DNA from 4 places in the Bacillus sp. ISL-75 genome. Region 4 is predicted to be linked to each of the others. Evidence: riboswitches for the same ligand, from Rfam matches in the RefSeq annotation. Region 4 holds a riboswitch; each other region holds the start of a gene.
The links. A riboswitch is a leader RNA that binds a small molecule or an ion and turns the genes downstream of it on or off. The one in region 4 is predicted to bind S-adenosylmethionine.
Positions count from the first base shown of each region.

Region 1: it holds a riboswitch for S-adenosylmethionine, as region 4 does, so the genes downstream of both, J7E63_RS18730 (methionine biosynthesis PLP-dependent protein) here and metK (methionine adenosyltransferase) in region 4, are expected to answer to the same signal.
Region 2: it holds a riboswitch for S-adenosylmethionine, as region 4 does, so the genes downstream of both, J7E63_RS07140 (sugar ABC transporter substrate-binding protein) here and metK (methionine adenosyltransferase) in region 4, are expected to answer to the same signal.
Region 3: it holds a riboswitch for S-adenosylmethionine, as region 4 does, so the genes downstream of both, mtnK (S-methyl-5-thioribose kinase) here and metK (methionine adenosyltransferase) in region 4, are expected to answer to the same signal.

Region 1 covers NZ_JAGGQX010000046.1:39,983-47,495, forward strand. Annotated here, with positions in the region: gene J7E63_RS18720 (NAD-dependent epimerase/dehydratase family protein) at 1-516, opposite strand, end outside; gene J7E63_RS18725 (helix-turn-helix domain-containing protein) at 553-891, opposite strand; SAM riboswitch class I at 1,099-1,213, shown strand; gene J7E63_RS18730 (methionine biosynthesis PLP-dependent protein) at 1,307-2,419, shown strand; gene metC (cystathionine beta-lyase) at 2,419-3,612, shown strand; gene J7E63_RS18740 (bifunctional homocysteine S-methyltransferase/methylenetetrahydrofolate reductase) at 3,609-5,471, shown strand; gene metH (methionine synthase) at 5,452-7,513, shown strand, end outside.
Region 2 covers NZ_JAGGQX010000016.1:64,502-72,014, reverse strand. Annotated here, with positions in the region: gene recQ (DNA helicase RecQ) at 1-1,652, shown strand, start outside; gene J7E63_RS07150 (formate/nitrite transporter family protein) at 1,809-2,609, opposite strand; gene yfkAB (radical SAM/CxCxxxxC motif protein YfkAB) at 2,826-3,941, shown strand; SAM riboswitch class I at 4,145-4,252, shown strand; gene J7E63_RS07140 (sugar ABC transporter substrate-binding protein) at 4,382-5,497, shown strand; gene J7E63_RS07135 (sugar ABC transporter ATP-binding protein) at 5,567-7,069, shown strand; gene J7E63_RS07130 (ABC transporter permease) at 7,071-7,513, shown strand, end outside.
Region 3 covers NZ_JAGGQX010000052.1:166,642-174,154, reverse strand. Annotated here, with positions in the region: gene J7E63_RS21055 (pyridoxal phosphate-dependent aminotransferase) at 1-603, opposite strand, end outside; gene J7E63_RS21050 (carbon-nitrogen family hydrolase) at 721-1,506, shown strand; SAM riboswitch class I at 1,575-1,727, shown strand; gene mtnK (S-methyl-5-thioribose kinase) at 1,831-3,015, shown strand; gene J7E63_RS21040 (transketolase C-terminal domain-containing protein) at 3,119-5,413, opposite strand; gene J7E63_RS21035 (2-oxoacid:acceptor oxidoreductase family protein) at 5,413-6,426, opposite strand; gene J7E63_RS21030 (LutC/YkgG family protein) at 6,705-7,424, opposite strand; gene J7E63_RS21025 (LutB/LldF family L-lactate oxidation iron-sulfur protein) at 7,427-7,513, opposite strand, start outside.
Region 4 covers NZ_JAGGQX010000013.1:65,235-72,747, reverse strand. Annotated here, with positions in the region: gene J7E63_RS05910 (alpha/beta hydrolase family protein) at 1-443, shown strand, start outside; gene J7E63_RS05905 (DUF2584 domain-containing protein) at 481-723, shown strand; gene pckA (phosphoenolpyruvate carboxykinase (ATP)) at 767-2,353, opposite strand; SAM riboswitch class I at 2,601-2,740, shown strand; gene metK (methionine adenosyltransferase) at 2,941-4,140, shown strand; gene asnB (asparagine synthase (glutamine-hydrolyzing)) at 4,456-6,360, shown strand; gene J7E63_RS05885 (gamma carbonic anhydrase) at 6,585-7,097, opposite strand; gene J7E63_RS05880 (alpha/beta hydrolase) at 7,245-7,513, shown strand, end outside.

The DNA of each region.
Region 1 (7,513 bases), on a different contig from region 4:
ACCAAAAACATTCGAAAAACGGTAACAAAGTGTTTCAACCCCAAACATTTCAGTCCACTTTTTACAGTATAGTTCCCCTACCCATTTATTGATTCCGTATAATGATAGAGGATCACATAAAGCATCTTCTTTCAATGGAATATTATCATTAAGACCATAAACGGCTGCTGAAGAAGCAAATACTACCTTTTCCACTCCATATTTGGTTGATAATTGAAGTATATTTGTCAATCCTAGGATGTTTGATTGAGAATCTAGGTATGGGTTCACCATTGATGTTCCGACATTTACTTGTGCTGCCAGATGAATAACTACATCAAATCTATTAGATTGGAATACACCCTCACACGTTTGGTCTTCTACGTTTAATTGATAAAATTTATGTTTGAACTTCACATTATCCTTATTTCCTGTAGAAAGGTTATCAATAATGTAGACTTCATCACCTTCCTTAAAAAATCTTTCAGAAACAAAGGAACCTATAAAGCCATAACCACCAGTTACAAGGACCTTCATATTTTCACCTCTATATATTTTGTCTAATTGTTATAACTATTTTTTGACTTTTTGTAGGGCGTTTCTTAACTCAATTAAGTCTTTCTCATTTATCAATCCAGATTCTAGTGCAATATTTATGAAAATATTCCAATTTTTAACATTTCCCTTACCATTATCATGTGTATCAGATTTTGCGGTATCTTGGCTTAAAAGTGTTTGTATGTCTACATCTAGTATTTTGGCTATTTTTCCCAAAATTTCAATTGAAGGGTTACTCTGGATATTTCTTTCGATTTGACTTAAGTAAGATTTTGAGATAGATGTTTTCTCAGCTAATTGAGATAAGGTAAGGTTTTTCTCTTTCCTTAATTTTTGAATTTTTTCTCCTAACATAATAGGCCTCCTAAAATAAATTTCACTCCTCTCTTAAATATCATTATAGTAAACATTTCGTTCTTTGTAAAGAACGAAGATAATCACCTAATACTTTTGGTAAGTGCTTTATTACGAACAACACTTAACCATTAACTCATTTTTAATAAAATAAATTGACACCACCGCTAAGTTGTAGTAAATTTTATAAATAATCTAAATATTACTTTCTTATCAAGAGAGGTTGAGGGAATGGCCCTGCGACACCTCAGCAACCATCAATGGATCGCCATTGAAAAGGTGCTAAGTCCTGCAAATTAGTCGTTAATTTGCAAGATAAGAAGAATGACTTTTTGGTCGTACTTACAAAAGCCTTTCTTCTTATAGAAAGGCTTTTTTATTTAATAATTTTTATACAACACAAGGAGTGGTAGTCATGTACAAAATTGATACGAAACTTGCTCAAATTGGAAATCGCAGTGAAACAACAACTGGAACCGTAAATCCGCCTGTATACTTCTCAACAGCCTTTCGTCACGAGGGAATTGGTCAATCAACTGGATTCGATTATATCCGAACAGGGAACCCAACGCGCCAGCTTCTTGAAAAAACTATTGCCGATTTAGAGAACGGCGATCAAGGATTTGCCTGCAGTTCTGGTATGGCAGCAATCTTAACCATACTTGCTTTATTTCAATCCGGTGATGAATGGCTGGTAAGTGAGGATTTATACGGCGGTACCTACCGTTTATTAGAAAAAGGCTATCAAAAATGGGGCTTGAAAAGTCAATATGTTAATACCTGTTGTCCGGAAGAGATTGAAAAGAAAATTACGCCGCAAACAAAAGCGATCTTCCTTGAGACACCAACTAATCCGCTTATGCAGGAATCAGATATTGCCGCTGTTTCAAAAATTGCCAAGGAACATGGACTATTGCTAATTGTGGACAACACTTTCTATACGCCACTGTTACAACAGCCGATTACCCTTGGTGCTGATATTGTCATCCATAGTGCGACGAAATACTTAGGTGGCCATAATGATGTTCTAGCCGGGCTTATTGTCGCTAAAGGAAAAGAGCTTTGTGAAGCATTGGCATTCCATCATAACGGTGCTGGAGCGGTCTTAAGCCCATTCGATTCTTGGTTATTAATGCGCGGTATGAAAACATTATCACTTCGAATGGAAAGACATGAAAAAAATGCTAAGAATATCGTCGAATTTCTTTCCCTGCATGATGCTGTCACAGATGTCCTCTATCCGGGACGGGGTGGAATGGTTTCCTTTAGAATCAAGGATGAAGCTTGGGTTAATCCATTTTTACAAGGCTTAAATCTAATCAGCTTTGCGGAAAGTTTAGGTGGAACGGAAAGCTTTATCACTTATCCAGCAACGCAAACCCATGCGGATATTCCTGAAGAAATCCGAATTCAATCCGGCGTCTGCAATCGTTTATTGCGTTTCTCCGTTGGACTTGAGGATTCACAAGACATAATTGAAGATTTGGAAAAAGCTTTTGCCCATGTTCAAGAAGGAGTGATTGCATAATGGCACACGAAGAATACACATTTGAAACCAGGCTCCTTCATAATAAGCACAAAATTGATCCTACAACAGGAGCGGTTAGTGTACCCATACAGCATGCATCGACCTTTCACCAATCTGATTTCGATCAGTTTGGCAAGTACGATTATGGCCGCAGTTTAAATCCGACAAGGGAAGCACTTGAGGATGTCATTGCTGAACTTGAAGGTGGGTTAAAAGGCTTTGCCTTCGCATCTGGTATGGCCGCCATTTCAACGGCATTTCTCCTGTTATCTGCAGGTGATCATATTGTCATTACGGAAGATGTCTACGGCGGTACATTTCGGATGGTCACAGAGGTCCTCACGCGGCTCGGAATTGAACATACCTTCGTCGATATGACGAATTTAAATGAAGTAAAACAAGCCATTCAGGCAAACACAAAAGCGTTTTATGTGGAAACACCTTCGAATCCGTTAATGAAAGTGACTGACATTAACGCGATTAGCAGCTTAGCTAAGGAGACGGGCGCGTTAACATTTGTCGATAACACCTTCCTTACCCCCTCCCACCAACGGCCATTGGAGTTAGGTGCCGATGTCGTGCTCCATAGCGCGACGAAATTTTTATCGGGCCATAGTGATGTTGTTGCTGGACTTGCTGTCGTCAAAGACGAAAACTTGGCGAAAAGATTAGGTTTCTTGCAAAATGGGTTTGGGGCAATTTTGGGTGTTCAAGATGCATGGCTCGTTTTAAGAGGGATCAAAACGCTGCACGTCCGACTGGAACAATCACAAAAATCGGCTATTAAACTAGCGGAATTTTTAGATGCGCATCCGCTTGTTGAAAAGGTTCATTACCCAGGGTTGGAAAGTCACCCACAATATCAAATTCAGAAAGCGCAAGCAGCTGGTCCAGGAGCGGTCTTATCGTTTGAATTGGCTAATGAAGATGCACTTCGCACCTTTCTTGCCAATGTAAAAATACCTGTATTTGCTGTCAGTCTCGGAGCGGTAGAATCGATTCTTTCCTATCCAGCAAAAATGTCCCATGCAGCCATGCCTCAAGAAGAGCGAGAGAAGCGCGGGATTACAAATAGTCTGGTTCGCTTATCAGTTGGACTTGAAAATCCTGATGATTTGATTAAGGATTTTTCACAGGCACTTGAGCAAGTTCGCGATAAACATTTGGTATTACATCAAGGAGAATCATCATGAGCTTTTTAGATAAATTAAAAAATCAAATCTTAATTGCCGATGGAGCCATGGGCACTCAATTGTATTCCTATGGAAAGGATAGTTGTTTGGAGGAACTGAATCTTTCCCAGCCCAAACACATCCAAACTATCCATAATGCCTATATAGATGCAGGTGCTGACGTGATTCAGACCAATACTTATGCGGCAAACTATTTAAAGCTGCAGAGGTATGGTTTGGAGGATTCTGTAAAGGAAATTAACAGTGCTGCAGTCTCTATTGCTAAAAAGGCAGCTACCCAAAACAATACGTACGTCCTTGGAACTATTGGTGGAAATCGAGGAATTAAGCCTGATTCCATTTCTATAGAAGAATTAAAGAGAAGCTTCCGGGAACAATTATATTGCCTCCTTCTTGAAGGAGTGGATGGCTTATTGCTTGAAACCTATTACGATTTTGAAGAGCTTGAAACCGTTCTAACGATTGCTAGAAAGGAAACAAAGCTGCCCATTATCGCGCAGGTCTCCCATCAAGAGCCCGGGTTTTTGCAGGATCGAACTCCTGTCAATGACGCCTTAAAAAGACTTGAAGGCCTGGGAGCCGATGTGGTCGGGCTTAATTGCCGTCTAGGCCCCCATCATATGCTATTAGCATTGGAACAGATTGAATTACCAGCACATGCTTTTCTATCTGCTTACCCAAATGCCAGTCTTCCAGCCTATACGGACGGAAAGTTTCATTATGAAGGAGATGCCGATTATTTCCGAAATTCAGCAAAAGCTTTCCGTAACCAAGGTGTACGGTTACTTGGCGGATGCTGCGGGACCACTCCTGACCATATTAGAGCATATGCTTCTGAACTAAAGAATAGTGTTCCAATTACTGAAAAAGTAGTAAAATTAGAGCCAAAGAAGATAATCGTTGAATCTCTTGCGCCAAAAAGGGAGTTTACTCCCCTGCAGGAACTCGTGAAAGAGAGACCATCAGTTATCGTTGAATTAGATCCACCTAGAAAACTAGATACAACAAAGTTTTTCCAAGGAGCTAAAGCCTTAAAAGAAGCGGGAATCGATTCGATTACCCTTGCTGATAATTCACTAGCAACGGTCCGAATTTCCAACGAATCGCTTGGCTATTTAGTGAAACAGGACTTAGGAATGCGGCCACTCATTCATATTGCGTGCCGTGACCGCAATATTATCGGCTTGCAATCGCATTTAATGGGTCTGCATACACTTGGGATGAATGATGTTCTTGCCATTACCGGTGATCCTGCAAGAGTTGGCGATTTTCCAGGTGCATCATCTGTTTACGATGTGTCCTCCTTTGAACTTATTCAAATGATTAAGCAGTTGAATGAAGGATTGTCTTTTTCTGGGAAAGATCTGGGGCAAAAGACAGACTTTAGCATTGCGGCAGCCTTTAATCCCAATGTCCGCTCACTGGAGAAGGCCGTGAAGAGACTTGAGAAAAAAGTTCATTATGGGGCAGATTACTTTATCTCCCAACCGGTTTTTTCAGAGGAAAAATTACTCGAAGTTTATGAACATACAAAGCATCTTGATGCACCAATCTATATTGGCTTAATGCCACTAACTAGCAGCAAGAACGCTGAGTTCCTCCATAATGAGGTACCTGGTATCAAGATTGCCGATACGATCCGCCAGCGGATGGCCCAACTGAATGATGATCCGCTTCAAGCTGCCCGAGAAGGAATTGCGATTACTAAGTCACTAATCGATGCAGCCTTAGATTTATTTAACGGTATTTATTTGATTACACCATTTTTACGTTATGAATTAACTGCTGAATTAGCGTTATATACTCGTCAGCGGGCTAGTGAAATGAGGGGGAGCAACTATGCCGAAAACACCATTTAATGAACAACTCCAAAAACGAATCCTCGTCATGGACGGGGCAATGGGGACAATGATCCAGCAAGCAAATCTTACCGCTGAAGATTTTGGCGGTGAACAGTATGAAGGCTGTAACGAGCACTTGAATTTAACCGCGCCAGCTGTCATCGCTAATATTCATCGTGAATACTTAGAGGCTGGGGCAGATATCATTGAAACCAATACATTTGGGGCGGCAAGCCTGGTTCTCGATGAATATGAACTTGGTTTTAAAGCCTATGAAATTAATAAAATAGCTGCCTTTCTTGCTGTGAAAGAAGCTTACAAAGTTTCAACTGATGAGTGGCCGCGTTATGTGGCAGGCTCAATGGGCCCAACAACAAAAACCTTAAGTGTAACAGGTGGAACTACTTTTGATGCACTTGCAGCCGCATACGAGGAACAAGCCATCGGCCTAATTGATGGCGGTGTCGATTTACTGCTTCTTGAAACGAGTCAGGATATGTTGAATGTGAAAGCGGGCTATGTTGGCATCGAAAGAGCGTTTGAAAAAACCGGCAAAACACTGCCGCTGTTTATATCGGGGACAATTGAGCCAATGGGGACGACACTCGCTGGACAGTCAATCGAATCGTTTTTTATCTCTGTTGAACATATGAATCCTGTGGCCGTTGGACTTAACTGCGCAACAGGTCCTGAATTCATGCAAGATCATGTCCGCTCATTAGCAAATCTAGCATCGACAGCAGTCAGCTGTTATCCAAATGCAGGTTTGCCTGATGAAGAGGGTCATTATCATGAAACACCTGAGACTTTGGCTAAAAAGCTGGCTGATTTTGCCGCCCATGGCTGGCTAAATATTGTTGGTGGCTGTTGTGGAACAACTCCTGACCATATTAGGGCGATTGCCGATGCGATGAAAGCCTACCAACCAAGAGAATTTAAGCCTTCATCAGTTCATATGGTTTCCGGGATTGAACCATTCATCTATGACGATCCAACGTTAAGACCGATTATGGTCGGCGAACGGACGAATGTGATTGGCTCACGTAAATTCAAGCGGTTAATCACCGAAGGGAAATTTGAGGAAGCGTCAGAGATTGCACGAGCCCAAGTCAAAGGCGGCGCGCATGTAATTGATCTTTGCCTCGCCGACCCTGACCGTGAAGAAATGGTTGATATGGAAAACTTCATTAAAGAAGTCGTCAAGAAAGTAAAGGCTCCCCTTGTGATCGATTCAACCGACGAAAAGGTCATCGAGAGAGCCCTTAAATATTCACAAGGAAAAGCGATTATCAATTCGATTAACCTTGAAGATGGTGAGGAACGATTTGAAGCTGTTGTCCCATTAATCCATCGCTATGGTGCTGCTGTCGTTGTAGGCACCATTGATGAGGAAGGCATGGGAGTAACTGCGCAACAAAAGCTAAAAATTGCCAAACGGTCACATGATTTATTAGTGAACAAATATCATCTGAAGCCGCAGGATCTCATTTTTGATCCGCTCGTTTTTCCAGTTGGTACAGGTGATGAACAATATATTGGTTCCGCCAAGGCTACAGTAGAAGGCATCCGGTTAATCAAGGAGCAACTCCCGGAAGTACAAACGATTCTTGGAATTAGTAATGTATCTTTCGGATTGCCTCCAGTCGGTAGAGAAGTTCTAAACTCTGTCTTCCTTTACCACTGCACCCAGGCTGGACTTGATTATGCTATTGTTAATACAGAAAAACTTGAACGGTTTGCATCTATTTCAAAAGAAGAAGTTCAATTAGCGGAGGCCCTCTTGTTTGATACAACAGATGAGTCGCTCGCTACATTCACTGAATTTTACCGTGGTAAAAAGAAAGAACCGAAAACAACCGTTCCAAATATGACCTTAGAAGAGAGACTCGCCTATTATGTGGTTGAAGGTACAAAAGAAGGCTTGCTGCCGGATCTAGATCTAGCGCTTGAAACGTATCCTGCCCCGCTTGATATTATTAATGGACCATTAATGGATGGGATGAAAGAGGTTGGCCGACTCTTTAACGACAACCAGCTCATCGTTGCTGAGGTGCTCCAGA
Region 2 (7,513 bases), on a different contig from region 4:
TTAATAGCCTGCCGCAAAGGCCAATTGTATTGGCCCTTACTGCTACAGCCACACCAAAAGTACGTGAGGATATTTGCGATTTATTGAATATTGATGAAGAGAATACGATTATTACCGGATTCGAGCGGGAAAATCTGTCCTTTACTGTTATCAAAGGACAGGATCGCGACAAGTTTATTAAAGACTATTTAAAAAAGAATGATAAAGAAGCGGGCATTATATATGCAGCAACAAGGAAGAATGTCGACCAAATTTATGAGAAATTACTGAAAGCAAATATTAAGGCAGCCCGCTATCATGCGGGGATGGGGGATGTAGAGCGAAATCGTGAGCAGGAACGATTCTTAGAAGATAAAGCGACAGTGATGGTCGCCACCTCTGCTTTCGGAATGGGAATAGATAAATCCAATATCCGTTATGTGGTACATTATCAGCAGCCCAAAAATATGGAGAGTTATTATCAGGAAGCGGGCCGTGCGGGCAGGGATGGTCTGAAGAGTGAATGTATCATGCTTCATTCCTCACAGGATGTTCAAATTCAGCGTTTTTTAATTGATCAATCCAGTGATCGGAGCCGCATCACACAAGAATTAGCTAAACTCCAGCAAATGGTCGATTATTGCCATACCGAAAACTGTCTGCAGGAATTTATCTTAAAATATTTTGGTGAAACCGAAACAGAGCCTTGCGGCAGATGCGGCAACTGTTTGGACACGAGGACAAGCATCGATGTAACGAAGGAAGCCCAAATGGTGATGTCCTGCGTTATTCGGATGGGGCAGCGCTTTGGTAAAACGATCACGGCTCAAGTGTTAACAGGTTCAAAAAATAAAAAAGTAACGGAAATGGGTTTTGATAGGCTTCCAACCTATGGAATCATGAAGGATAGAAGTTCAAAGGATGTCAGTGACTTTATTGAATTCTTGATATCACAGGAATTAATCGCGATCGAGCAAGGGCAATTTCCAACCTTATTTGTTTCACCAAAAGGAAAAGATATTCTCTTAGGTAAAGAACAGGTCCATCGCCGTGAAACTGTACAGGTGAAACAAGTAGCTAAGGATGACCCATTGTTTGAAGTGTTAAGAGAAGTGCGGAAGCAGATTGCCGAATTAGAAAAAGTACCACCATTTGTCATTTTTTCTGATGCTGCCTTAAAGGATATGTGTGCAAAGCTGCCAAAGTCTACGGAAGAATTTTTACAAGTTAGTGGAGTGGGAGAACTGAAACTTAAAAAATATGGCCTAGAATTTATTCAAGCCATCCGTACCTTCTGTGAAACTAATGTAGACTATCAAAGTGAGTTGGTACCTTTGGAGAAAGCTCCAAAGAAGCCAGCTAAAAAAGCTGGGGTAACCGATTCTCATTTGGAGACATTAAAATTACATCAGGGGAATTTTTCGATTGCGGAAATTGCCAAGCAGCGGAATTTGGCAGTTAGCACGGTGGAAACCCACTTACTTCAATGTGCGCAACAAGGGTTAGAAGTTGATTTTTCAAAACATATTCCGGATGAATACATGCCGCTTCTAGAAAAAGCCTTGGCAGAGGCTGGCCGTGAGCGACTGAAGCCGATCAAGGAATTGCTGCCCGAGGAAGTAAGCTATTTTATGATCAAAGCCTATGTTTATTTTATTAACAAAAAGAAATAGTTTGGCAAAAAGAGGGCACACATCAGAGAAATATTGAAATTATCAATATTTTTAGAATATTCTTAACGGTTGTCGATATCACTGTTATCTTGTTGATATTTCCCCGGGAATTTGTCGATATCCCACCTAATAAAAAGAACAGGGAAGCAATATAACCTAGCTGCCCTGTTCTTTATCATATTCATCTAAAAATGGCTTATTAGCATAATAGTACATCATCGCCATGAAAACAGCGCCGCCAATCAGGTTGCCTATCGTTACAGGCACTAGATTGTGAATCACTCCAGCCCATGAAATCGTCCCTGGATGGTTTAAAACTAAGGCAATGGCAAACGTACACATGTTAGCGATACTATGTTCATATCCGGAAATAAAGAAACAAAAGACAAACAGCATCATCGCAAACATCTTCGGTCCATCGCCTTTTAGACCCATCGGAAGAAAAAAGGCCATACAGACGAGCCAATTACATAGGATTGCTCGGAAAAATAGCTCGGTTATTGGGACCTGCATTTTGATCTCGACTACATGAAGTAGAAAGCCGTTAACCTCGGAACTTTCATAAAGTCCCGTTGTAAAAATAATAAAGGCAAAAACCGCCGCACCTAGTATGTTGCCCGCGTAACTGCAAATCCATAGTTTTACGACGTCCATCCAGGTCATTTTCTTGCGAAGTGCGGCATAGGTGTAATAAAACGTATTTCCAGTAAACAAATCACCACCGCCATAGGCAATTAAAATGATGGCAGCCCCGAAGGTAAGTGCCGCCATCGGATAGGCAAAAGGGTTATCCTTAACATAAAAGAAATTCCCCGTTTTAAATGCTACAATGACCCCGAAGCCAATAAACATACTGGCAAGCGCCGCCCGTAAAATATAACGAAGGATGCTTTGCCGAAAGATTTTCAGCTTTTTAAGGGCGAGTTTCTCGGCTTCTCCTAAAGGCTGCATTTCCATGTTAGTCATAACCACCATTCGCAATTAAATATTATCCTTTTATTTTTTATCCAAAGTGCTGTGGTTATGTATTAGTAGGTAAATTTTTCATAAAACAAGCATAGAATAATAGTATTTTTTAAAACATAAACTTTTGTAATGGTTAAAAATAGCAATAACATCCGTAATTCAGTTATAATAGAGAAGTTTTTTGAAGACTGATTTTAAGGAGTCATTATGTCAAAATTGAAAAAAATTACCCCTTCATATGATCCATGGGAAGCCTATTTAGATATTGAGCAATATGGAAAGCCTCAATTAACCAATATTGAATTCACCACGACGACCCTTTGTAATATGCGTTGTGAGCATTGCGCGGTAGGCTATACACTCCAAACAAAGGATCCGCAGGCGCTTCCTCTGGATTTGCTCATACAAAGATTAGAAGAAATCCCGACACTTCGATCACTTAGCATTACCGGTGGAGAACCGATGTTATCCTTATCCTCGGTAAAAAATTATGTTGTACCTATTTTAAAATATGCCCATGAACGCGGTGTACGGACGCAGATTAATTCCAATTTAACCCTTGAATTAGATCGTTATGAATTAATCGTGCCTTACTTAGATGTTTTACATATTTCGCATAACTGGGGGACCGTCGATGATTTTGTCGAGGGTGGCTTTGCCAGAATGGAACGGAAGCCTGAATATGAACAACGGGAAAAATATTTTAATAGAATGATAGAAAATAGCCGTGAACTGGTAAGAGCAGGGGTGATGGTATCTGCTGAAACGATGTTAAACAAGCGGACACTACCGTATTTAGAAAAAATTCACCGTCAAATTGTTGATGAAATGCTATGCCAGCGCCATGAAATACATCCAATGTACCCAAGTGATTTTGCTAGCAATCTCGAAAGCTTATCACTTAATGAAATAAGAGAAGCGATCCATCACTTACTAGATGTCAGAGATGAAAATGTGTGGATGCTATTTGGCACGCTCCCATTTTATGCGTGCAGCGATAATCAAGAGGAATTAGCTCTTTTACAACGTTTATATAAAAGTAAAAATGTCACAGTCAGGAATGACCCTGATGGACGTTCACGATTGAATGTAAATATTTTTAACGGAGATATTATTGTTACTGATTTCGGTGATACACCGCCACTAGGAAACATCCAAACTACAAAGCTAGTAAATGCATATGAAACATGGCAGTCATCTGCTTTAGCAAACGAATTAAGCTGTCATTGCCCAGCTGTCAAATGTCTCGGGCCAAATATATTAGTTAAGAACAGTTATTATCAGGAAATGGACTTTACCAAGCGAAAAAGCAGAATAAAGTAATAAAGCAAAAGCACTTTAAATGCATTAAATTTAAAGTGCTTTTCTATGTAGTACTAGCCGAAAGATAACCTAATACCTCGCCTTGCATCGTACTATTTGGCGGATTGGGAATAATAACTGTATTAGAAATATTCAAAACACTATTGACAACTTGTTAATGGGAGACTAAAATCTAATTTATTACTTTAAATGAATAATACGTTCTCTTATCAAGAGTGGCAGAGGGACTGGCCCGATGACGCCCAGCAACCGTTCCGTTTGGAATTGGTGCTAAATCCTGCAAAACAATTTATTGTTTTGAAAGATAAGAGAGGAGTAGTCCCTTAATTTGTGATGAAACCTCTCTTTTCTGGAGAGGTTTTTTATTTTTATATAAAAACAAACCTTTCCAATCGGAGTAATGGAGTATTGATAAGAATCTAAAAGGGGGAGCTTTAATCATGAAAAGAAATATCTTTAAAAGTACACTCGTATCAGCATTAGCAGCAACACTCTTACTCACAGGCTGTGCTTCTGAGGGAGAAACAAAACAAGCAAGCACTCATAAAAAGGTTTCACTTGAAGGTGTGTCTGAAAAGTTTACAAGTGGTGATCCGTTAAAAATCAAGGTGATCCGTAAAATTGGCGGTGATGATCATACTGCCCAATTCTTAGCAGGTGCAAAAGAAGAGGGAGAAGCCTTAGGTTTTCAAGTGGACGTGTTTACCGCAAATGGTGACACGGCTAAGTTCCATGATGCTATTAATCAGGCATTAGACCAGGATTATGATGGATTTATCATTTCTCATGGTGACGATGATGCGACTGTTAATGATGTAAAAAAGATAGTTGAAAAAGGAAAAAGTGTAGTCACATTTGACTCAAATCCAAATATTGCGAAGGTTGATGGAGTAACGCTTACTTCACAGGATGATGAAGCCTTAGCAACTTTGGCCCTTGATCAACTCGTAAAGAATACAAACGGAAAAGCAAATATTGCCTACCTATGGGTCGACGGTTTCCCTGCAATGGTTAGACGTAATAAGGTTTATCAAGATGTCCTTTCAAAAAATCCTGAAATTAAAGAAGTAGAACGCTTTGGTGTGGCTGCGGCAGATACAAGTGTACAAACACAAAACGCAGTTGCAGCCATGTTAAATAAATATCCAAAAGGCAAACTGGATGCCATATTTGCTACTTGGGATACATTTGCAATCGGTGCAGCACGAGCTTTGAAAGAAGCGGGACGTGAAGAAGTGAAGATTTATGGAATCGATGTTTCCAATGCGGATCTGCAAGAAATTCAAAGAAAAGGCAGCGCTTGGAAATACACAGCAGCTGTCGATCCGAAACTTATCGGTGCTGTTGATATGAGAATACTCGCGAAAAAGCTTGCAGGTGAAGAAACACCACAGACCTTTGATTTAGATGCTTCACTTGTTTCACAAGAAAATCTTCTCAAAGCAAAAGAGCCTGTAAACATGGTTAATCTGGCAAACATTATCCCAGGCTGGGGTCAATCGACGGCATTTGAGGAAGAGTGGATAAAGACGTTAAAGAAGCATTATAAAGAATAGTCGGTATACAACTAGACACTCTCTTTTTCAATAGATGAAGAGAGTGTTTGCTTACGGGGGATGATTTTGATGAGATCAACATTGGAGATGAAAAACATCTCAATAGAGTTTCCTGGTGTGAAGGCATTGAATCAGGTCGACTTTTCGATGGAAACGGGAGAAATCCAAGCTTTGATTGGGGCAAATGGGGCAGGGAAATCAACGTTAATGAAGGTTCTCGCGGGTGCTTATGACCACTATACCGGTGAAATAAGGTTAGATGGGAAAAACCTGAAGATTCGTTCTCCGAAAAATGCACTGGACGCAGGAATACAAATCGTTTATCAAGAAGTAGATACGGCTCTCATTCCGTATTTAACTGTCGCCGAAAATATTATGCTCCTCGATACAGTCCATAACATGGGGAAAAAGCAATGGATGAAATGGAAGAACCTTCATCAAAGAGCGGATGAAATACTATCAAGTATGAACATTATGCTTCCGACGAAGAAGCTTGTAAGTGAGTTAACGTTAGCGGAAAAACAAATGATCTTAATCGCTAGGGCTGTTTCAAATCAATGTAAGTTTCTTATTTTAGACGAGCCGACAGCACCATTGAGTCATACTGAAACGACGGAACTATTCCGGATTGTCCGTGATTTAAAAAAGCAAAATGTAGGTGTTATCTTTATTTCCCATCGTTTGCCAGAAATTTTTGAAGTCTGCGATGAAGTTACTGTGATGAGAAACGGTGAATTTGTTGCAAAAGAGCGAGTTACTGATACGACTATCAACAAAGTGGTTGAGCATATGCTGGGTCAAAAATTAGAGGAACAGTTCCCAGAGAAGAATGCGTCCATTGGAAAAACGATCCTTGAAGTAAAAGGACTTTCAGATAGAGAGAAAATTAAAGATTTACATATTCATGTTAAATCAGGAGAAATCATTGGAATTGCCGGGCTTGTCGGTGCTGGAAAAACAGAATTGTGTAAGGCGTTATTTGGCTCTGAGAAATTAACGGGGGGAGACATCTTTCTTCATGGCAATAAATTCAAATTAAAGAGTCCCTATCATGCGGTTAAAAAGGGAATTGCTCTAGTTCCAGAAGAACGGAGAAAGGAAGGAATCCTAGTTCTTGAATCAGTAGAAACCAATTTAACAGCTGCTAATTTAGGTGAATTTTCAAAGAGATTAAGCTTTTTAGATCGAAAAAAAGAAAAAGAAACGGCAAAGCAGTTGATCCGTCGCCTTGGAATTAAGACACCTTCCGAAGAAACCAAGGTACAGAATCTTTCCGGAGGGAATCAGCAAAAGGTCGCAATCGGAAAGTGGCTCGTAGCTGAAGCAGATGTATATATTTTTGACGAACCAACCAAAGGCGTCGATGTTGGCGCAAAGAAGGATATCTTTGAGTTAATCGCTGAACTAGCGAACCGGGGTAAAGCAATTATTTATGCTTCTTCAGAGCTTTCGGAGATTATTGGGATTACTGATCGGGTCTATGTTTTATACGACGGTAGGTCCGTAAAGGAAATTGAAACGAGAGAAACGAATGAAGAAGAACTATTATTTTATTCAACAGGGGGCAGGTAAAATGGAGGCAAATATTGCAGCAAAGAATCAGGTAGCCCCGGCAAAAAAAGTATTTGAGTTATTTCGCTTTTTATATAAATATGGGACGATTATTACGATTCTTGCACTTATTATTATTTTCTCAGTGGCTAATCCTACTTTTATTCAGGGCAGTAATATCATCAATATCTTACGTTCGATCTCCATTGTAACGATTATCGCTATCGGTATTACGATTTCATTGTCTGTTGATGGCTTTGATTTATCGGTAGGATCGGTCGCTTCCTTATCAAACGCCATTGTCATTTCGATGTTTGTTTGGTTTTCACAAAACACATTGGTGGCGGTCATTTCTGCGATTTGTGCTTCCTTAGTAGTAGGAGCAATAAACTCATTCATGATTGTGAAATTAAGAATTCCAGATATGCTGATGACACTTGCTACGATGTTTATCATTCAAGGGAC
Region 3 (7,513 bases), on a different contig from region 4:
ATCATGATCACTCGCTAGCTTAATAGTCTCATCAAAAAATTCATGAGTAGCTGTTGCTCCTGTTGGATTATTAGGATAATTGAGGAACATTAACTTTGCTTTTGATAAAACAGACTTATCCAGTTCGCAATAATCCGGTAGAAAGTTATTTTCCTCTCGTAACGGCATCGTAACCATTTCAGCTTTTGCAAGAGCAACCCCAGACCAATAATCCGGGTAACCGGGGTCAGGTACAAGGATGGTATCCCCCGGATTTAATAAGCATTGAGGAATTTCGACAAGTCCTGCTTTACCCCCAAACAAAATCGCCACTTCTTTATCCGGATCAATGGTCACTCCATATTCTCTTAAATAAAAATCAGCGGCAGCCTGTTTTAAATAACGATGTCCCTGAAAAGGAGAATATTTATGATTTAATGGATTCGCTGCTGCATCTTGAAGTTTTTTAACAATATGAGTAGGCGTTGGCTGATCAGGGTTGCCTTGCCCTAAATTAATCACATCAAACCCTTGTGAAATATATTCCCCTACTTTTTTAACAAGTGCAGCAAAAAATTGCTTCGGAAGATTAGTTAATAATTCTGATGGTGGAAATTGCTTCATTGTTCTCACCTGCTTAATTATTTATAAGAATCATTATGAATTTCTAGTCACAAATGATATAACTTTTATAATAGCTTGTAAAGAAAAAATCCCAAATTTCAAACGAGGTGAAGATTCGTGAAATTAAAAATTTCATGTCTGCAAATGGATATCGTCTTCGGTGATCCCAATAAAAACTACCAAACTGCCGAAAGACTCATTGAAAATGCACTGACTGAACAACCCGATATCATTGTCCTTCCGGAACTATGGACAACGGGATATGACTTGACCCGCCTGAATGAAATTGCAGACCCAAAAGCAGTACAAACAATTGAATTTCTGAGAAATGCAGCACAACAAAATCAGGTTCATTTCGTTGGCGGCTCAGTTGCGAACCGTGAAGAAACAGGAGTAAAAAATACTCTCCTCATCATCAATAAAGATGGCACGCTTGTGCACAAGTATAGTAAACTACATCTTTTTAAACTCATGAATGAGCATGTTTTCTTAGAGCCTGGCGCCGAGAAGGGACTTTTCCAACTTGATCATCATCAGTTTGCTGGGTCGATCTGTTATGATATCCGGTTTCCAGAGTGGATACGCGCTCACACATCAGAAGGTGCAGAAGCACTGTTTGTTGTGGCCGAATGGCCTGCACCCAGATTGTCCCACTGGAGGGCCCTTTTAATTGCCAGAGCAATTGAAAATCAATGTTATGTAATTGCCTGTAACCGTTCTGGAAATGACCCAAATAACCATTTTGCTGGTCACTCGATGATTATTGACCCGTGGGGTGAGGTCATTGCTGAGGCTGGAATGAAGGAAGAAATCCTATCGGCTGAAATTGAGATGGACTTAGTCAAGGAGGTCCGTAAGCAAATTCCTATTTTCACGGATAGAAAACCAGAATTCTATAAATAATAATTTTCAAAAAATATTGACACTTTCTCTTTGTTACTGATATGATTTTTACCAGTTAAATAGATTTTCTCTTATCATGAGCTGGCTGAGGGATTTGGCCCTTTGAAGCCCAGCAACCGACCGGAAACCCATTGAAATGGGGCGCTTTTTGCGCTGGGGATTCCCCCTTTAAGGCACGGTGCTAATTCCAACAGAAGGATTATCTTTCTGAGAGATAAGAGGTGCGACAGACAATATTGTCTATCAGCCTCTTTCAGATGAGAAAGAGGCTTTTTTAGTGCCTGCGTGCATAATTAAGCCTCCCAAAAACGAGGAGGTACCATAATGAGTCTACTAAAACAAAAAACATACCAGCCTTTAACAAACGAAAGTGCAGTTGAACTGGCACTTGAATTGAAAATTTTTGACCAGCATGCAAAACTTTCCTGCAAGGAGATTGGCGATGGGAATCTCAATCTAGTCTTTCATATTGTTGATGAATTGGAAGGAAAAAGTGTTATTATCAAACAAGCTCTCCCTTATGCAAAGGTAGTTGGCGAAAGCTGGCCATTAACTTTGAAAAGAGCAAAAATTGAAGCGGATGCCTTAAAAATTTTCGGACAGATTGCTCCAGATTATGTGCCCCAAGTTTTTTTCACAGATGATGTCCTAGCTGTAACCGTAATGGAGGACCTTTCCCATCTTTCGATCGCAAGAACTGGCTTTATCAAAGGAGAAACTTATCCATTAATTTCAAAACATCTAGGTGAATATCTTGCAAAAACATTATTTTACACTTCTGATTACGGATTAAGCCCTTCCGTAAAAAAGGAATATGTACAACAGTTTATCAATCCCGAGCTTTGCAAAATAACTGAAGATTTAATCTTCACAGATCCTTTTATTGATGCAGAAACCAACGATTTCGAGGAAGGACTGCGTCCTGTTGTCGAAGAGCTTTGGCAGGATGATGAACTAAAGTTTCATGTAAATATTTTGAAGAAACGCTTTTTAACAGAGGCTGAAGTTCTCCTCCATGGTGATCTTCATACCGGAAGTGTTTTTGCCGATAATTATGAAACAAAAGTAATCGATCCCGAATTTTCTTTCTACGGACCAGCTGGATTTGATATCGGCCAAGTAATTGCAAATCTTCTCTTCCAGGTAATAGCAAATGTTGAAGAAAGGGATCTTTTCCTCAATCATATTGAAACGGTATGGAGTGAATTTGAGGATCAATTTACACTATTATGGAATACGGAGAATAAAGACGATTACGCTAAATCCTATACCTTTCTAAACTATAATTTAACTAAGTTTTTTGAGGATTCAATCGGCTTTGCCGGCTGCGAATTAATCAGAAGAACAATTGGTCTTGCTCATGTTGCTGATTTAGATCAGATCGAGGATGATCAAACTAGATTCACTGCAAAACAGAAAACACTAGGTCTAGGGAAAGTCCTAATCAAACAACGAAAAGAAATCAAAAATCTGACTGCTTTCATAGCAACTGTTAAAGAAACACTTTAATATAGAAAAAGCAATCCAACTAGGATTGCTTTTTCTAGTCAGAACCCTGTCAATAACCAACAAAAAAACACTTCCCAATGAAGTGTTTTTTGAATTGCTTTTTTTACAGCATAGGATTTTCATTCTTTGCTTTGAGTCTTTGCCATCTTTTCTCAACTTCTGCTTCAAATTCTTCTAGCATTGGCTTGTTTTCAACTTTAAGTAGGTGTTTTGTTTTCCCCATATATTTTAACCAATCAGAAAGTGGAATTCGTTTGTTCTTCTCTTCAGGATTGTAAGTTATGGTTGTAACACCTTGTTCTACTTCATATAGCGGGAAGAAGCAAGAATCTACAGCAGCTTCGATAATTTTTGCACCAAAACGGTCATCAGATTTCCAGTTTAGTGGGCATGTGATGAGAAGTTTTCCATATACTGTTCCAACATTTTGTGCGTACCATTGTGCTTTTGCACCTTTTTTAACTAAGTCCTGTGGAAAGGCTTCCGAACCGGTAAACACATAAGGAATATTGGTAGCAGCCATAATTTGCGGAGTATCCTTATGGTGGAAGGCTTTTCCTCGCTGTGCTTTTCCAACTCCTGATGTACTTGTCATATGACCCAGTGGTGTTGAATAAGACATTTGTGAGCCTGTATTCATGTAGCCCTCATTATCATATTCAAGCATAATCAGTTTATGTCCGCGAAGAGCAGTACCAATCGCAGAACCCATACCAATATCCATACCACCATCACCAGTAATCATAACAAATGTGGCGTCATCCGATACTTCAATTTCGCCGCGTCGTTTTAATTCCATGAATGCTTCAACAGTACCTGAAAGCGTTGCGGCACCGTTTTGGAACAAATTGTGCATCATCGTTTGCTTATGGGAGGTGCTAGGATATGATGTTGTTGTTACATAAGCGCATCCCGTTTGGAATAGAGTAACAATATCTCCCTCAATCCCTTTAAAGAATAACTCGAGTCCAGCAAAAATTCCGCACCCTGGACATGCCCCGTGACCGGAGGCAATCCGTTTCGGTTTACCAGTTAAAGCACGTAACGGCGGGATTTTCACCTTTAATTTATTGGTTTCTTCATCCATCTTCACATCAATTAAACCTGATTTAAAAACATCCCCGTGCTGTGGCAAAATAACAGGCTTAAGGATTTTTTCAGGATTACCTGGAATATGACCATAGTAATCAAATGGCTTTTCAGCATATCCTTTTTCCTTTGCATCAAGTGCCATTTCAAAGAAAGCCTGTGCATCAGTTGCATAGAAATCCTTACCACCGAGACCAAATACGCGGCTTAACACGATCGTCTTGTTGTCTTTGTCATCTTGAAGTGCAGATTTTACTTCATGTGTAAGGTTAGGACCATTTGCTCCGTAAGAATCCGCACGTTCCCCAACTAATAATGATTTTACATTCTTAAGGGCTTCACGAATTTCCTTTGCAGGGAATGGACGGATAATATTCGGGCTAATTACACCTGCTTTAATTCCTTTTGCACGAAGTTGATCCACTACATCTTTAGCAGATTCTGCCGCAGAGTTTAATAGGAATAATGCTACATCAGCATCTTCCATTTTATATAAATCTAGAACTGGATATTCTCTTCCAGAAAGCTTAGCATATTCCGAAGCCACTTCCTTAAATACCTCACCAGCATTGTACATTGCTTCTGATTGTTGGTAGTGATTGTTAATGAAATCATCACCACTCATATGAGCACCAATCGTTACTGGCTTCCTCAAGTCTCTAACAAAGTTGTAATCGGTTGGACATTCACCTACAAATTGCTGTACAACACTGCGGTCCTTAAAGAATTCCACTCGACGCTTTTGGTGGGATGTAAAGAAGCCATCATAAGCAACAATAACTGGTAAGCGAACCTTTGAATGTTCGGCAATTTTAAGCGCCATAATATTTATATCATATACAGCTTGCGGTGTTTTTGCTGTTAAGATTACCCAGCCTGTATTTAATGCATAATAGAGATCCGAGTGATCGCCACGAATATCAAGCGGACCACTGACGGCACGAGTAACTAGATTCATAACCATTGGAAAACGTGTCCCTGATTGGACAGGCATTTGTTCAAGCATATATAAGAATCCATTTGCACTGGTTGCATTGATAACACGTGCACCAGTTGCCGCAGCACCGTAGCAAATACCTGCTGAACCGTGCTCGCCATCGGCAGGAATCAGTTTAATATCATGCTCCCCGCGCGTTTTCATTTGATCTAAAAATTGTGCAACCTCTGTTGAAGGTGTAATTGGGAAATATCCCATAATATGATAATTGATTTGTGCTGCCGCCATAGCAGCCATTTCATTTCCAGATTCAAAAGTGGAAATTTGTTCTGCTACACCTTTTGTTGTTAATTTATCTTCTAAAATAGCCATTATTGGATTCCTCCTGCAATATAAGGAAAGTTTTGCTTTACGCGGTTATTATCTGCATACCCAAGCATTTCACGAAGATCACCGAGTGCGTCGGTTGGGCATGCTTCCACGCATTTCAGGCAGCCTTTACAGTATTGGTAATCAATACCTTGAAGGAACATTTGTTTTCTTCCACACTTATCTTCTCCTTCTTCCCAAACGAAGCAAAAGTCAGGACAAACGTTGTCACATGCAGCACAGTGAATACATTTGTCTTGTTGGAACTCCGGAAGGAATCCTTGGCGTGAACCACTTAAATCTTTAAAAATACTATTTGCTTGAGAAACCATGACACCACCGATTTCCTGAGTCAAGTATCCAAGCTGTGGATGTGGGCGTGTGAAGGCTTTTCCTTCAGCCCCTTCTGGCACTTTATATGTTTTAAATTGAACCTCATTATAACCGCGGTCAAAAGTGCGGATATTTGGTTCAACTAGATGCGGGTATTTCTTCGTAAACGTTTTCCGAATCACGTCTCTCATGGATTCAGGATCTAGAAAATCACAAATACGATATAATGCTCCTAGCATTGCCGTATTTACTTTCGTTTTTTCCTCTACGGCTATCTGGAGGGCATCAACAATCGCTAGTGTACCATAATCTAATTGTAAATCCGTTTTAACTTCATCAAAATCCCTTGCTGTATTTACTAAGACTATACTATCAGCATTCAAACCGCTAACAACATCAACCGTTCTATATAAGGCTTCATGGAAAACACCAACAATATGTGGTTGTTCAATGGGACTATGATCTCTAATTTCTACATCTGGTTCACAAAAGCGAATGAAACTCTTTACTGGAGACCCTTTTTTCTCAGAGCCGTAGGATGAAAAATTGGATCCTTTCAAGCCAAGACTTAAAACACCAGCCTCCGCTAACATTTTTCCAGCCAGGTTAGCTCCCAGCCCCCCAATTGATTCAAGACGGATTTCAAAAAATCCTAATTCATTTTTTTTCAGTAAAATAGACATAATGTCCCTCCCTAACTTCGTTCAATAAAATAACACGAAATAGACATAAAAATTCAACTTCCCAAAAACTATTGTAAGACAACTATTTTTATTACGCTGTGATAAAAGTCAAACATAACGATAATTATTTTGAAACACATAAAATTTTTATTGAATAAGGGTTACTATATATGACTTTAAAGAGCTTTCATAATTATATAACAGGTCAATTTATGTTGTATAACAGGTTACAAAAAAATGATCTGCATCCATTTCAGGATACAGACCATTCCATTTGTTTAAAGATCGTTAATAACAATATAGGAAGCTTTTACTGGCCCATGGACACCAACTACTAGATTCAATTCAATATCCGCAGAGTTACTTGGTCCGGTAATAAAATTGATGCATGAAGCAACATGCCCCGTTTTCTTGTGAATCTCCCTCATCTTTTGAGCAGCTTGCGTAATCCGTGGAACTAAAGTGCTTTTCGGTACAAGTGCAATATAGGTTGCTGGTAAAAAGCTAACTGTTCTTCCTTTATTCTCATCGCTAAACAAAACCACCGTACCGGATTCTGCAAGTGTTATTTCACTTATGGTAATCCCGACATTAGCCTTTTCCGCTTTCGCGATATTTTCTTTCCCTTTGGTATGATTCCATTCAAATACTTCCATTTTCCGGCTAGGCCATTCTTTCTTAAATAGCGGATCCAGCCCCCACTGAGAAAAACGCTCATCTTTCCAGGTTACACTTGGGCCGCCACCATAACCTGAAACCACTTTGTTAAGCGTAGTTGCTAAATCTTTGCTGTCAGTTACATAGAGGTTTGTATGGATTTTCTTACATTGTTCTGTTAATACCTCTAACAAATCGTCCTGAGTAGCATCCTTTAACACCTCATATTGGGGCTGGAATTTCCAAGTCGGCCTTTCAACCGCAGAGGAAATTCGTGGGCGTTCAAGGCGGCCGGCAATTTGATTTAAAAATTTATCCCGATTTTGAATCGTCCCTACCATGATTATTGGCCTCCTTTTTCACGGTTTTTAAACCAATCTCTGAATCGCTCTTTATTTGGTGCCGGAAACTCACGAATATCTGTCCAAGC
Region 4 (7,513 bases):
TACGTGAAATACATATATTTGGGTTCTCGCGGGGTGGTGTAATGGCGCTTTTGACAGGAATTGAGTTCCCTGAGACCGCGTCTGTTGTCAGCTGGGGCGGGGTCAGTGATATGTCCCTCACCTATATGGAACGTAAAGATTTACGGAGAATGATGAAGAGGGTCATTGGCGGAACCCCTCAGAAATTTCCGGAACGGTATCAAGAAAGGACCCCTCTTTATCAAATAGAAAAGATCAAAGCCCCTGTCCTGATTATCCATGGTGCTAAAGACGGAAATGTTTCGGTGGAGCACGCGTATCGTCTTGAAAGAAGGCTGAGGTTACTAGAAAAACCAGTCGAAGCATGGTATTTTAACGAATTTACACATTACTTCCCACCAGCAGTAAATAGAAAAGTCGTGAATGATTTAACGAAGTGGATGAAAAGTCACCGTAAAAGATGATAATATATAGGTATTACAAGTAGAGGAGCGGATGTATATGGGTATGCCTCTTGAGTTAAATACGATGATTGTAACTAAAGGTAGAGAAAAACGAGTGGAAGAAAACGTCTTTTTGCTAGAAAAAGAAGGGTACAGACTTTATCCAATTGAGATTCCGATTGATGTAAGAAAAACAATCGATAGTGATTCAAGTGGTACCGCATTGATAAAAAAAGTCGAGTTGCAAAATAACAGCACGACCATAACCTATCAATTAATATCATTAAATTCGACTAACTAATGAGATTAGAAAGCCCATATCGAATCGATATGGGCTTTTGATATTATGCTATTGGTCCGCCTTTTTCTTCAATATCTTCTGAAACATTAGTGAATTTTTTAAAGTTTTCGCGGAACTTTGCGGCTAATTCTTTTGCTTTCTTTTCATATGCCTGCGAATCCGACCAAGTTTTAATCGGCTGTAGGACTTCGTCTGGTACACCTGCAATATGGAGCGGGATATTTAATCCAAAGATCGCGTCCTTGACAGTCTCCACATGGTTTAATTCTCCCTCAAGAGCGGCTTCAACCATAGCGCGCGTGTAGGAAAGTTTCATTCGATTACCGACTCCATATTCGCCGCCGGTCCAGCCAGTGTTGACAAGAAAAACATTGGCATTGTGCTCAAGTATTTTTTCACCGAGCATTTCTGCGTAACGAGTCGCAGGCAGCGGCAGGAATGGAGCACCAAAGCAAGTGGAGAAGGTAGCTTGTGGTGACGTTATTCCACGCTCTGTTCCGGCTAGTTTTGAGGTGTAGCCACTTAAAAAGTGATACATTGCTTGTTCCTTTGTTAATTTTGAAATTGGAGGCAAGACTCCGAATGCATCAGCGGTTAAAAAGACAATCGTATTTGGATGGCCAGCGATACTTGGTTGAACAATATTATCAATTGCGTCAATCGGATAAGCGGCACGTGTATTTTCGGTCAACGTTCCATCATCATAATCAGCGATTCTTGATTCCTGATTCAATGTTACATTTTCTAGGACAGTTCCAAAGCGGATGGCATCAAAGATTTGCGGCTCCTTTTCACGAGAAAGATTGATACATTTTGCGTAGCAGCCCCCCTCGATATTAAAGACACCATTAGAGGACCAACCGTGCTCATCATCACCAATTAATCGACGAGTGGAATCCGCTGATAAGGTTGTTTTGCCAGTTCCAGACAAGCCAAAGAATAAAGCAACATCGCCTTCAATCCCAACATTGGCAGAACAGTGCATCGAAAAAATATTGTTTTCAGGCAGTAAATAATTCATTACAGAAAAAATCGACTTTTTCATTTCCCCTGCGTATTCTGTACCACCTATTAAAACAATTCTTTTTTCAAAAGAAATCATAATAAAAGCTTCCGAGTTGGTACCATCGATAGCCGGATCTGCCTTGAAATTAGGTGCAGAAATAACGGTAAATCCAGCATCATGGGCAAGTAGTTCATCATCCGACGGGCGAATAAATAACTGATGTACAAATAAATTTTGCCAAGCTAATTCATTTACCACTTGGATGGATAAACGTGATTTTTTATCAGCACCCGCAAATCCTTTAAAAACAAAGATCTCATTTTTCTGTTGTAAATAATTAATGACCTTTTGATAAAGCTTTGTAAAAACCGGTTCTGAAATTGGTTGATTGGTCGTGCCCCATTCAATTTTGTCTTTAGTTGAATCTTCTAAAACAATGAATTTATCCTGTGGAGACCGGCCAGTATACTTTCCAGTAGCGACACTAATTGCTCCCGTAGAAGTTAATGCTCCTTCATGACGGGTTAAGACTTTCTCAACTAATTGAGGAACAGATAATTGCACATGAACATGACTTTCATTTAACAATTGATTTAATTCATTAGGAGTATCAACAGAATTCATTTAATGAGACCTTCCTTTATTTCGTTTTTAGGTTGTTAATAATATAAAAAGTATAACACATTAACTGAATTAATGTATCCTATTTAACTGGATTTATATATTATAAAACTTTAATTGAAGATATAAAAAAAATTTATAAAAGATACTAACATATTTCGTATATTTCCCATTTTGTTGAAAAACATTTCTTAAAAAATTCATTGACATTGTTGGGCAGTGTGATATTATTCTAATTTGAACGGATACTCTCTTATCCTGAGCTGGTGGAGGGACAGGCCCAATGAAACCCAGCAACCTGCAGTATGAAAAGATTGACCACTTAAAAGGTCCTTTTCAGGATGCGAAGGTGCTAATCTGACGCAAGGCTTTGACCTTGAACGATAAGAGCGAAAGGCCCGGAACAACCTTTCCTCTCTGGTAAGGTTTTTTGTTTTGTATAAGTCCTTTATGAAAAGAGTCTCTAATAAAAATCCTTTGTTTATTACATACTAAGGGAATGAGTACCGTATCAAATTCTCGATGTTTAAGGAAGTATTCCTGTAACCTTCCTAAAACCTCGATTATCTCATATTATAGGAGGAATTCAGATGTCAACAAAACGTCGTTTGTTCACTTCTGAATCAGTTACTGAGGGTCATCCTGATAAGATCTGTGACCAAATTTCTGATTCCATTTTAGATGCTATTTTAGCAAGGGATGCTAATGCCCGTGTTGCGGCTGAAACTTCAGTAACAACAGGACTAGTGCTAGTAGCAGGAGAAATCACCACATCTACCTACGTGGATATTCCAAAAATTGTTCGTGAAACGATTAAAAACATCGGCTACAATCGCGCGAAATTCGGTTTTGACTCAGAAACCTGTGCTGTTTTAACATCTATTGATGAACAGTCTCCAGATATCGCGATGGGTGTTGACCAAGCATTGGAAGCGCGTGAAGGTCAAATGTCTGATGAACAAATCGAAGCAATTGGTGCAGGGGACCAAGGTTTAATGTTTGGTTTTGCTTGTAATGAAACAAAAGAGCTTATGCCTCTTCCCATTTCACTAGCGCACAAACTTGCTCGCCGTTTAACAGAAGTACGTAAAGATAAGGTTCTTGATTACTTACGCCCAGACGGAAAAACACAAGTAACGGTTGAATATGATGAGAACGATAAACCAGTACGCATTGATACGATTGTTATTTCAACTCAACACAATCCTGAAGTTGAGTTAGAGCAAATTCAACGTAACTTGAAGGAATATGTTATTAATCCGGTAGTTCCAAACGAATTAATCGATGAAAAGACAAAATACTTTATTAATCCAACCGGCCGTTTCGTTATTGGCGGACCACAAGGGGATGCTGGCTTAACAGGCCGTAAAATCATCGTAGATACGTATGGTGGATATGCTCGCCATGGCGGTGGTGCCTTCTCTGGTAAGGATCCTACAAAAGTGGACCGTTCAGCTGCCTACGCCGCACGTTATGTTGCCAAAAATATCGTTGCTGCTGGCCTTGCTGATAAGGTAGAAGTTCAACTTGCCTATGCAATTGGAGTTGCTAGACCCGTTTCGATTGCAGTTGATACTTTTGGTACAGGTAAAGTCAGCGAAGACGTGTTAGTTGACCTAGTAAGTCAAAACTTCGACCTTCGCCCTGCAGGTATCATTAACATGTTGGATCTTCGTCGCCCTATTTACCAACAAACAGCAGCTTATGGTCACTTTGGCCGTACAGATGTGGATCTTCCTTGGGAGCGCACAGATAAAGTAGAAACATTACGTCAACAAGCAAATCTATAAATAGAAAAGCAGAAGCGCCTTGGCGCTGGAGCTAGACAATACAAAGGGAGTTACATACTACATGTAACTCCTGTTTTTATTCGTATGTCTATTTACCTGTACAGTAACAAATAATTGAAAAAATGAAGTGTTTAAGCAGGTCAAAAGAAGTAAAAAATGATGATATTAAATTTGCCTATGGTTCACAGTGCAATTTTTATAAAAAAAGTGGTAGTATTAGAGAGTATGTTTTTCTGTCTAGCTCCAGCGCAAGGCGTTTGCGCTTTGGGGCAATACGTCCTTTTAAAGGATATTTAGAATGAGGTGAAGTACATAATGTGTGGTTTTATCGGTTGTGTACACGACAAAACACAAAACTATAGTGATGAGCAAAAACAACAATTTAAAAATATGAACGATATTATAACTCATCGTGGGCCGGATGATGATGGTTTTTATTATGATAATCATATCCAATTTGGGTTCCGCCGTTTAAGTATCATTGATATTGAAAGTGGTCATCAACCGCTTACGTATGAAAATGAACGCTACTGGATTATCTTTAATGGTGAAGTTTATAACTATGTAGAACTGCGCGAGGAGCTATTGAGCGAAGGATTAACCTTTTCAACTAGCTCCGATACCGAGGTTATTATTGCACTCTACAGCCATTTGAAGGAAAAAGCCGTCGAAAAACTACGCGGAATGTTCTCCTTTGTCATCTGGGATAAACAAGAACAAACTCTTTATGGCGCGCGTGATCCGTTCGGGATTAAACCGTTTTTTTATTTTGAAGATGGTGAAAGAACATTTTTTGCCTCTGAGAAAAAGAGTATTCTATTGGGGCTCGAAAATGATGTTCTTAACTATGATTCCTTGCAGCATTATTTGACCTACCAATTTGTTCCTGAACCAACCACCATGTCTGATGGTATTAAGAAATTAGAGCCAGGTCATTTTTTTACCAAAAAGATTGGCTCACCAATGGAAATCAAAAGATATTGGAAAGCACACTTTAAACCCGTTCACAAATCAGAACCTGATTTTATCAAGGAAATTAAAGATGTCCTGTTCGATTCTGTAAAAATGCACATGCGCAGTGATGTTCCAGTAGGCTCATTCCTTTCTGGCGGGATTGATTCTTCGATTATTGCATCGATTGCAAAAGAATATCACCCTGCAATTAAAACCTTTTCGGTAGGTTTTGAGCATAATGGATTCAGTGAAATTGATGTCGCAAAAGAGACAGCTGAGAAGCTTGGTGTCGAAAATATCAGCTATGTGATTTCACCGCAGGAATATATGAATGAAATTCCAAAAATTATGTGGCATATGGATGATCCGCTGGCAGACCCTGCTTGTGTCCCGCTTTATTTTGTTGCCCGTGAAGCGAGAAAGCACGTAACCGTTGTTCTTTCAGGTGAAGGTGCGGATGAATTATTTGGCGGCTACAATATTTATCACGAGCCGCAATCCTTAGAGGTGTTTAATAAAATTCCGAGAGCAGGAAAAGTGCTTTTAAAAGGGATCGCAGGTATGATGCCTGAGGGAATGAGAGGAAAAAGCTTTATCGAACGCGGTGTAACTCCAATGGAAGAACGTTACATTGGTAATGCGAAAATGTTTACCGAAGAAGAAAAGCGCGAACTACTAAATGTCTATCGTGAGGGATTAGATTACACTGATATAACGAAGCCGCTTTACGCCGAATCGCGTGGTTATGATCCTGTGGACCGGATGCAGTATATTGATATCCATACATGGATGCGCGGCGATATTTTGCTGAAGGCCGATAAAATGACGATGGCTCATTCCTTAGAACTTCGTGTGCCATTCCTTGATAAAGCGGTCTTCGAAGTGGCATCAAAAATTCCGACCAGCCTGAAAACAGTGCATGGAACGACGAAGTATATCTTACGTAAAGCAGCCGAAGGTGTTGTACCTGCCCATGTACTTGACCGGAAGAAACTTGGGTTCCCTGTACCAATCCGTCATTGGTTAAAGGATGAAATGAACGAATGGGCGAAGAAGATCATCCGCGAAAGCAACACGGATCATTTGATCAATAAATCATATGTGCTTCAATTGCTTGAAGACCATTGCCAAGGTAAAGCCGATAACAGCAGGAAGATTTGGACTGTGCTGATGTTTATGGTATGGCATCAAGTATATGTTGAAGATGTCTATTCCTTTCAACGTGATTACGCACTAGAAAAGGCCCTGCAAACATCGAAAAATTAATCGTAAAAGCACCCAAATTTCTTGGGTGCTTTTGCTTTTTCTCTGTTACACTTGCCAAGTTGATTTCCGCTCCAGGTGCTTCGCTTTCCGTGGGCGGTTCGGGGAGCCTTCTCGGCGCTAAGCGCCTGCGGGGTCTCCCCTGCCCCGTCCTCCCGCAGGAGTCTTCGCACCCTTCCGCTCCAATCAACTTGGCAATAAAATCAACACAGCCTATTTTTTAAGAATTATGATTGGATTGACTTATAATATTGTCCCTTTTCTGCATATTCTGTAGAGATTCTTACCATATCTTTTATGTCTTCTGGAGTTAATTCTCTAATAACTTTTGCCGGTCTGCCAAATGCTAAGGTATTAGGGGGAATTTTTTTCCCTTGCGGAACCAGACTGCCGGCTCCAATAAAAGCACCCTCGCCGATTTCAGCATTATCAAGAATGATGGAACCCATTCCTATTAACGCTTTTTTTCGAATGATACAACTGTGTAGAATAACCTGATGACCAATCGTTACTTCATCTTCTAAAATTAGCGGGTTATTGGGGCTTTGGTGTAAGATAGAATTATCTTGTATATTTACTTTCTTACCAATAATGGTTGGGGCAACGTCCCCTCTGATAACGGTGTTAAACCAAACACTTGATTCATCGCCAATCTCAACATCACCGGTAATCGTTACATAGTCGGCAATATAAGCAGTATCAGCTATGCGGGGGTACTTCCCTTTAAATGGATAAATCATTATTCTCGCTCCTTTTGTATGATGATTCTATTTTATCGGAAGTATGAAGTGATTCACAAAAAATTTGTCTTTTTTATTATAAAGGGACTAAAGATAGTTTGGAAATTTTCCAGCAATAGGTAATAACTAATTCCAGGGGGGAAAACTATGTGGAAGTGGGAAGCAGAAGGAGAAGCGAAGGCTGTTATCGTGATCGTCCATGGCGCTATGGAACATCATCGCCGTTATGGCTGGCTGATTGAAATGTGGCGTTCGGCTGGATTCCATATCATTATGGCAGATCTTCCGGGGCAAGGGATGACAACAAGAGCAAACCGCGGCCATATTAATTCCTTCGATGAATATATTTTCGAGGTGAAAGATTGGATACAGGCTGCTTATCGTTATGATTTACCAGTCTTTTTACTTGGTCACAG